DNA from 4 places in the Streptomyces sp. NPDC017993 genome. Region 4 is predicted to be linked to each of the others. Evidence: riboswitches for the same ligand, from Rfam matches in the RefSeq annotation. Region 4 holds a riboswitch; each other region holds the start of a gene.

Region 1 (2,195 bases), on a different contig from region 4:
CCAGCAGCAGGCCCCGGATCTCGATGTCCGGGTACAGGCCGTGCACCAGTCCGGTGGTGTCGTCGGTGTTGCCGGTCAGCAGTGCCCAGCCGATGAACACCGACCCGAGCAGGCCGATCAGCAGCAGTGAGGCGAGCGTCCCGAGCACTGCCACCGATGTTCTGGCCGTCAGCCCATGGCACATGTACAGCGCGATCAGCATGATCGCGCTGCCCCCGACCACCGCCACCACCAGCGGATTGGAGCCCTGCAGGATGGCCGGGAGGATGAACAGCGTCAGCACGCCGAAGCTCGCCAGCAGCGCCACCAGCGCGAGCACTCCGCGCAGGCGTCCCACGGCCACCACCGCGAGCGCGAAGATCCCGGCCAGCACCCACATCGGGAAGCTCCGGTCGACGTCGCTGACCGAGTACTGCAGGTCCTTGGGCGCGTTGGGGGAGTACGCGACCACCACGTCCTGCCCGGTCGTGTAGTGCCGCGAGGCGTCCGGCGTCACCACCGTCTGGAAGGTCCGCCCGGCGTTCTCGCCGGTGGTGACCTTGATCGTCACCTGGTCGCAGTCCTTGCCGGTCGTCGATCCTCCGCCCGGTTGCTGCCCCGGCGGTGGCGTGGGCTGCGGCTGCTGCTCGGCGTTGACATCGGCGCAGTTCACCTTGTCCACCTTGAGCACCGTCGCCTGCTCCGTGGGCTGGTCGAAGCCCACACCGGACGGCTTGTGCGCCGGTGCGCCGCCCGGCCAGAGCACGGCCAGACCGACGACCACCGCGGCGGCGAACGGGATCAGAACGGCCGCGATGACCTTCCGCAGATGGCGGGATACGGGCGCGGCAGGCGCGTGGCCGTGCGCGTGGCTATGCGTATGGGGCTCCTGGCTGCTCACCGCCCGATCATCGCAAGAACGCAGGGGCCCCCTGGCCACCACGCCACATCGGCCGCTACCGTGGTGGCACTTTGCAATCGCGGGAGCTCGGAGCACCGGGCTGAGAGGGCGCTGACCTCCGCGGGACGTCCGGCAGACGCCGGGACGCAACCCACGGAAGATCGCTGCGTCGACCGCCGAACCTGTTACCGGGTAATGCCGGCGTAGGGAGTTGGGTCTACATGACTCTGCAGGATGCACGCACGCCCGAAAACGGTGCCGGTGGCCTTTCCGGCGACGGCGCCGAGCCGACGATCGGCTGGCACAAGGGCTATGTCTCCGGTTCGCGGCCCGACCTTCGGGTCCCGGTCCGGAAGGTGCACCTCACCAACGGCAAGGACGTGACGCTCTACGACACGTCAGGGCCGTACACCGACCCCAATATCGAAACCGACGTCCGACGCGGCCTCGCGCCGCTGCGGGAGAACTGGATCATCGCCCGCGGTGACACCGAGGAGTACGCGGGCCGTCCGCTGCGGCCCGAGGACGACGGCCTCAAGCACACCTCGCCGCGCGGCGGCCTCAAGAACCTCGACGCGGTCTTCCCCGGCCGGCCCCGGCAGCCGCGCCGCGGCCGGGACGGCGCGGCGGTCACCCAGCTCGCGTACGCGCAGCGCGGCGAGATCACCGCGGAGATGGAGTACGTCGCCGTCCGCGAGAACGTCACGCCGGAGTTCGTCCGCGACGAGATCGCGGCCGGCCGTGCGGTGCTGCCGGTCAACATCAACCACCCGGAGATCGAGCCGATGATCATCGGCAAGAACTTCCTGGTGAAGGTGAACGCCAACATCGGCAACTCCGCCGTCACCTCCTCGATCGAGGAGGAGGTGGACAAGATGACCTGGGCTACCAAGTGGGGCGCCGACACGGTCATGGACCTGTCCACCGGCCGCAACATCCACACCACCCGCGAGTGGGTGCTGCGCAACTCCCCCGTCCCCATCGGCACCGTTCCCCTCTACCAGGCACTGGAGAAGGTCGACGGCAAGGCCGAGGAGCTGACCTGGGAGATCTACAAGGACACCGTCATCGAGCAGGCCGAACAGGGCGTCGACTACATGACGGTGCATGCCGGTGTGCTGCTCCGTTACGTGCCCCTCACGGCCCGCCGCAAGACCGGCATCGTCTCGCGCGGCGGATCGATCATGGCCGCCTGGTGCCTGGCGCACCACCAGGAGTCCTTCCTCTACACCCACTTCGAGGAACTCTGCGAGATCCTCGCCTCCTACGACGTCACCTACTCCCTCGGTGACGGCCTGCGTCCCGGCTCCATCGC
Region 2 (2,195 bases), on a different contig from region 4:
TCGTCGACGGGATGCGGGCGCTGCGGGACGGCGAGGTGCCGGGCGGGCCGGCGCGGCTGTCGAACATCGTCTTCATGGGGATGGGCGAGCCGCTGGCCAACTACAAGCGGGTGGTCGGCGCCGTCCGGCGGCTGACGGACCCCGAGCCGGACGGGCTGGGCCTGTCCCAGCGGGGTATCACCGTTTCCACCGTCGGCCTGGTGCCGGCGATGCTGCGGTTCGCCGACGAGGGGTTCAAGTGCCGGCTCGCGGTGTCGCTGCACGCCCCGGACGACGAGCTGCGGGACGAGCTGGTGCCCGTCAACACCCGCTGGAAGGTCCGCGAGGTGCTGGACGCGGCCTGGGAGTACGCGGAGAAGTCCGGGCGTCGTATCTCCATCGAGTACGCGCTGATCCGGGACATCAATGACCAGGCGTGGCGCGGTGACCTGCTGGGACGGCTGCTCAAGGGCAAGCGCGTCCATGTCAACCTGATCCCGCTGAACCCGACGCCCGGCTCGAAGTGGACCGCCTCGCGGCCCGAGGACGAGCGGGCGTTCGTCCAGGCCATCGAGGCGCACGGCGTCCCGGTGACCGTGCGGGACACCCGTGGTCAGGAGATCGACGGGGCCTGCGGACAGCTCGCGGCCTCGGAACGCTGACCGCTCGCTGGTACCGTGTGATCGAACAAATGCACATTCCGACAGGGGAGCGCCACAGCGCTGAGAGTGCGGTCGCGTCGTAGTCATACGGTGCCCGCAGACCCTTGAACCTCGCCCGGGTCATTCCGGGTAGGAAGTTCGGTCGTCACTCATGCTGTTGCGCCCCGCCCCGGTCCGTCCGCCGTACGTCCTGCGACGTCTTCTGCGGTGGGCTCCGGGCGGGGCCGCGTCTCTTCCTGGCCAGCCAGGAGGAAATCAGTGAGCACCACCAGCAAGGTCATCGCGACCGCGCTCGCCGCCGCGGTCGGTATGACCGTCCTCGCCGGATGCGGCGGCTCGGACGGCGGCAGCGGGAGCGCCGCGGACGCCAAGACCGTGACGCTCGTCAGCCACGACTCCTTCAACGTGTCGAAGTCGGTGCTCGCCGCGTTCGAGAAGGAGAGCGGCTACAAGGTCAAGATGCTCAAGGGCGGCGATGCCGGGAAGGCCGTCAACCAGGCGATCCTGTCCAAGGACAACCCGCAGGGCGATGTGTTCTTCGGCATCGACAACACCCTGCTCTCGCGTGGCCTGGACGAGGGCATCTTCAGCCCGTACAAGGCCAAGGGCCTGGACAGCGTCCCGGGCGAGCTCCAGCTCGACAAGGCCGAGCACCGCGTCACCCCCCTCGACTACGGCGACATCTGCGTCAACTACGACCGCGCCTACTTCGAGAAGCACAAGATCGCGCCGCCGAAGAGCTTCGACGATCTGATCAAGCCCGAGTACAAGGGGCTGCTCCTGACGGAGAACGCCGCGACGTCCTCGCCGGGCCTCGCCTTCCAGCTCGGCACCATCGCGAAGTACGGCGCCGACGGCTGGCAGGACTACTGGAAGAAGCTCAAGGCCAACGGCGTCGAGGTCGTCGACGGCTGGGAGCAGGCGTACTACGAGCGGTTCACGGGCTCGGCCGCCGCCAAGGGCAAGGGCGACAAGCCGCTGGTGGTCTCCTACGCGTCCAGCCCGCCGGCCGAGGTCCTCGGCAAGAAGCCGCAGCCCGAGCAGGCGCCGACCGGCGTCGCGACCGGCACCTGCTTCCGCCAGGTCGAATTCGGCGGCCTGCTCAAGGGTGCGAAGAACGAGAAGGGCGGCAAGGCGCTGCTGGACTTCCTGCTGAGCAAGCAGTTCCAGGAGGACGTGCCGCTGCAGATGTTCGTCAACCCGGCCCGCAAGGACGCCGAGCTGCCGGAGCTGTTCACCAAGTACGGCGCGACGATCGACAAGCCGGCGACGCTCGCCCCGGAGAAGATCACCGAGAACCGCGAACAGTGGATCAAGCAGTGGTCCTCGCTCGTACTGAAGTAGCCCGTGGCCGGCGCGGGAACACCGCGCGGGGAACGGCGGTGCGGCTCGGCCTGATGGCCCTGCCGCTCGCCTTCTTCGCGCTGTTCTTCGCCTACCCCGTCGTCTCGATCGTCGGACGGGGGCTGAAGGACGGCGGGCAGTGGCAGCTCTCCCGGATCGGTGAGGTGCTCGGCGATCCGGACCTGCTGCACGTCCTGTGGTTCACCGTCT
Region 3 (2,195 bases), on a different contig from region 4:
GATCAGCCTCCCTGGACCGCGGTGAGCACCTCGACGCGGTCGCCGTCGCCGAGCGGGGTGAGGGGCCAGCGGGTGCGTGGCACCACGGTCTCGTTGACCGCGGCGGCCACCCCGGCGGGCGCCTTGGACAGGGTCGCGACGAGCCGGTCCAGGGTGAGGCCGGCGGGGACGTCGCGGGATTCGCCGTTGACGGACACGGACACGGTCGGGGCGCTCATACGGGCTGCTCCTGTGGGGCGCGGGCGCTTTCCGGCCGCGAGCCGGCGGTGGCGGAGAAGCGCGCGGGGGAGAAGGGGCGGGCCTCTTCCGGGAGGCTTCCGGTGGCCAGTACCTCGGCCATCGCGTCGCCGGTGACCGGGGTCAGCAGGACCCCGTTGCGGAAGTGGCCGGTGGCCAGATGGAGGCCGGGCAGCGCGGTCGGGCCCAGCATCGGCGCGTTGTCCGGCGAGGTCGGGCGCAGCCCCGCGCAGGTCTCGACGAGCGGCAGCTCGGTGATGCCGGGGACCAGCTCGTGCGCGTCCCGCAGCAGCTCGTAGACCCCGCCGGCGGTGACGGTGGTGTCCCAGCCCAGCTCCTCGCTGGTGGCGCCGACGACCAGCTCCCCGTCCTCCCGGGGCACCAGGTAAAGGGGGCCGCCGCGGACGACCGCCCGTACGGTGCGCGACAGCAAGGGGGAGCCGCCGCGCGGTGGCTCCGGCATACGCAGCCGCAGCACCTGGCCCTTGACCGGGCGCACCGGCGGCAGCACGTCCTCGGGGACACCGGCCAGCCGCCCGCTGTAGCTGCCCCCGGCCAGCACGACCTGGCCGGCCGACAGCCGTGTGCCGTCGGCGAGCTCGGCCCCGGTCGCCCGGTCGCCGTGGACCGTCAGGCGCTCCGCCCAGCTGCGGTGGAAGGTCACCCCCGCGCGTTCGCAGGCGATCAGCAGGGCGCTCGCCAGCCGGCGCGGATCCACCTGGTGATCGCCGTCCACCCGCAGCCCGCCGCGTACGCCGGGTGCGAGCATCGGCTCCAGGCGACGGCACTCGCGCCCCGTCAGCCACTGTGAATCCAGGCCCGAGCGGGTCTGCAGGGCGTGGAGCTCGCGCAGGTGGGCGCGGTCGTCGGCGTCCAGGGCGACGGCGAGGGTGCCGCACCTGCGGTAGCCGACCTGCTGTCCGCTGGACTCCTCCAGCTCCGCCGCGAAGCGCGGATAGCGTTCCGCGGAGGCGAGGTTGAGCCCGAGCAGGGTCTGCTCGCCGTAGTGCAGCTCGGTGACGGCGGCGAGCATGCCCGCCGCGACCCGGGCCGCCCCGCCGCCGGGCGCGGGGTCGGCCACGGCGGCGCGCAGCCCGCGGCCGGCCGCCCGCCAGGCGGTGACGAGTCCGATGATGCCGCCCCCGATGACGAGGACATCGGGGTGCGTGGTCGCAGCGGCCGATGGTGTGGCAGGTGGATGCATGGGCGTCCAGCCCCTCCCTTCGCCGGCATGACCCGGATCAGGTTCGTACGGTCGGAGGCCGGCCAGCCTCCCTCTCAGCCCGGTGCGTCCGGGCTCCCGCGAGTGCGTGTACCCGTCACCCTAATACGCGTCCGCGACGCGTCGTAAGGGAGCGCCCCGGGCCGTCGGCGGGCCGGCGTTCCGGCGTGACCGCCGGTGACGCTGTGTCAGAGATCTCCTTGCGCGCTGCTGCGAGCGGCGCGACCCGCCGTCCTAGAGTGATCGCGTGAGCCAGCAGAGCAAGTCTTCCCAGGCCCCTGACCGCACGCCGCGCGTGGTGATCGTCGGCGCGGGAATCGCGGGTGTGCAGACCGCGGTCGCGCTGCGCGAACAGGGTTGGCGCGGCGCCGTCACGCTGCTCGGCGACGAGCCCCACCAGCCCTACGACCGGCCCCCGCTGTCCAAGGCGGTGCTGCTCGGCAAGGCCGACGGCTCCACCTTCGACGTCGACTTCCCCGCGCTCGGCATCGATCTGCAGCTCAGCCGGCCGGTCACCGGTCTGGTGCCGGACGCCCACGTCGTCGAGACGGCCGACGGGCCCGTCCCCTATGACTACGCCGTGATCGCCACCGGCGCCGATCCGATCCACCTGCCTGGCGGCGAATCGCAGCCCGGCGTCCATCTGCTGCGCACCCTCGACGACGCGGAGCGGCTGCGGCCGGTGCTGGCCGCCCGGCAGCGCATCGTCGTCGTCGGGGCCGGCTGGATCGGCGCC
Region 4 (2,195 bases):
CGGTGATGTCGATGACCACCAGACCGGGTTCGCGAAGGTGCCTTTCGGCCCGGGTCAGGGCACATCATCGAGCATGCCGGGTGTCAGGTCGCCATGGATACGGAGTGCCCGGGGCCGGTGGCGGTAGCGGCCGAATTCGGAGCGGAGTTGTCGACCTGCAGCTCGACCACGACCTCGGGGAGCGCGGGCAAGTAGAGGATCGGGTCGGCGCCAGGCAGGCCGCCGACGGGCTCCGGGCAGTTCGATCATCGTGTTGCCGGCCGGGTGCAGCAGCAGCGCCGCCGCCCGTCGCAGTTCGGCACCCACACGGAGGTTGACGCCAACGGGGCGGATCCGGCCCGCGCGAGGTCGCCCCAGAATCAAGGCCTGCATGGCGGGGTTCGTTCCGGTCACGCCGATGACGGCTGCGTCGACGGCGTGGGGCTGGCGCCACCTCACGCACCCCGAACCCCGCCCGCCCCCACAGACCGCGAGCTGCGCGTGCTTCGCCGCGACGCCCTCCACGCCACCGAGCGCGCCGACCCAGCTGGTCGCCACCTCCACGTCGCCGGTCGTTGCGGTCAACACGCTTACGCTGTCGCCCCCACTGCTCGTCCCCTTACTCCGGTTAATCCGGCAACGCTCCGCCCCACGGCCCGGTCGGCAAGCGGCATAGGTCGAACCGGTCACTCACGCTCGCTGAACCAGAGGGGGCCGCGCCCGGGAAAGTGGCAGTTACGGTCCGCGCCTGAAGTGGGCGGGGGAGTGGGTGCCGACGCGCGATGTCCGTCCGTCCGGCTCCCTCGCCGTCCCCTCCCCACCTGCATGAGCACACCGGAGGGCGCGTTAAGGTGTTTGGCATACCGGACACGGGGTGCCCCACCAGGGGGCTGAGATCACACCCGTCGAACCTGAACCAGTTCGTACTGGCGGAGGGATGTCTTCATGTCGTGGACGCATGTTTCCAGTGGGCTGACCGCCGACGGCAGGCCGGCCGCCTTCGACGGGCGCATGCCCGCGGCGCCCGGCGATCTGACCGTCGAGGCGCACGGCATCGAGCCGATTCCGGAGAGTAACCGCTACGGCACGGCCGGACGCCTCTTCACCGTGTGGTTCGCCCCCAATCTGACCATGACCGGCGTCTTCACCGGCACGGTCGGCGTCGCGCTCGGCCTGGACTTCGCCACCGCGCTCGCTGCCGTCGTGCTCGGTACGCTCCTCGGCGCGGTACCCACCGCCTACCTGGGGACCTGGGGGAGCCGGACCGGAGCAGGTCAACTACCCCTGGCTGGGCTGGCGTTCGGCCGGGCCGTCGCGCTGCCCGGGGTCCTGCAGTGGCTGTCCTCCATCGCGTGGGACGCGCTGATCGGGCTGTTCGGCGGGGACGCGCTGGCCCGGTTGTGCGGCTGGCCCTTCTGGCTCGGCGTCCTGGTCATGCTGGTCGCCCAAGGTGTCCTCGGAGTCTTCGGCTACGAAGCGATCCACCGCCTGCAGATCGTCATGACGTTCGTGCTCGGCGCGGCGTTCGCGCTGATCGCCTGGCGACTGCTGGACGGCGTGCACCCCGTAGCCCACGGCTCCGTACACGGTGCGGACCGCGTCGGTGCTTTCGCCCTGACCAGCACCATCGCGGTGAGTCTGGCCCTGTCCTGGGCCCCGTACGCCAGTGACTTCAGCCGGTACCTGCCGGCCTCGACCTCGCGTACGCGCATGTTCTGGTACACGCTGCTCGGCCTTGTGGTGTCCTTCGTGGCCGTCCAGACGCTCGGACTGTGGGGCGCCTCCGTGCTGACCGACCAGACGGCCGGCGGGGTGGACGAGCTCCTCGGCGGTGGGGCGCTGGGTGGCTTCGGGCTGCTCGCCGTGGCGCTGGCCGCGCTGTGCAGTAACGCGATGAACGACTACAGCGGTTCGCTGGCCCTGCAGACGGTCGGGGTGCGCATCCCGCGCCCCGCGGCCGCCGCCCTCGCGGCCGCGCTCGGCTTCCCCCTCGTGCTGTGGATGCACGCGGCGGACACCACCGCGCGCTTCCAGAACGTGCTGCTGTTCGTCGGCTACTGGATTCCTGGCTTCGTCGCGATCGTCATCGTCGACTGGCGCGCGCGGGCCCAGGCGCGGGGCGGAGCGGCGCTCGACATCGCCGCTGAGTCCGAGCGGCGACAGCCGGCCTTTCCTGCCCTCCTCGCTTTCGCCGCCGCCTTCGCCTCCGCCATACC

What was found. A riboswitch is a leader RNA that binds a small molecule or an ion and turns the genes downstream of it on or off. The one in region 4 is predicted to bind thiamine pyrophosphate.
Region 1: it holds a riboswitch for thiamine pyrophosphate, as region 4 does, so the genes downstream of both, thiC (phosphomethylpyrimidine synthase ThiC) here and ACH4FH_RS33035 (purine-cytosine permease family protein) in region 4, are expected to answer to the same signal.
Region 2: it holds a riboswitch for thiamine pyrophosphate, as region 4 does, so the genes downstream of both, ACH4FH_RS19915 (thiamine ABC transporter substrate binding subunit) here and ACH4FH_RS33035 (purine-cytosine permease family protein) in region 4, are expected to answer to the same signal.
Region 3: it holds a riboswitch for thiamine pyrophosphate, as region 4 does, so the genes downstream of both, thiO (glycine oxidase ThiO) here and ACH4FH_RS33035 (purine-cytosine permease family protein) in region 4, are expected to answer to the same signal.

Annotation. Positions count from the first base shown of each region.
Region 1 is NZ_JBIRGO010000002.1:196,386-198,580, reverse strand. It holds gene ACH4FH_RS03925 (YibE/F family protein) at 1-880, opposite strand, end outside; TPP riboswitch at 950-1,107, shown strand; gene thiC (phosphomethylpyrimidine synthase ThiC) at 1,102-2,195, shown strand, end outside.
Region 2 is NZ_JBIRGO010000010.1:98,558-100,752, reverse strand. It holds gene rlmN (23S rRNA (adenine(2503)-C(2))-methyltransferase RlmN) at 1-641, shown strand, start outside; TPP riboswitch at 675-795, shown strand; gene ACH4FH_RS19915 (thiamine ABC transporter substrate binding subunit) at 900-1,985, shown strand; gene ACH4FH_RS19910 (ABC transporter permease) at 2,024-2,195, shown strand, end outside.
Region 3 is NZ_JBIRGO010000007.1:46,429-48,623, forward strand. It holds gene thiS (sulfur carrier protein ThiS) at 3-218, opposite strand; gene thiO (glycine oxidase ThiO) at 215-1,441, opposite strand; TPP riboswitch at 1,439-1,551, opposite strand; gene ACH4FH_RS14370 (NAD(P)/FAD-dependent oxidoreductase) at 1,707-2,195, shown strand, end outside.
Region 4 is NZ_JBIRGO010000024.1:86,145-88,339, forward strand. It holds TPP riboswitch at 840-934, shown strand; gene ACH4FH_RS33035 (purine-cytosine permease family protein) at 925-2,195, shown strand, end outside.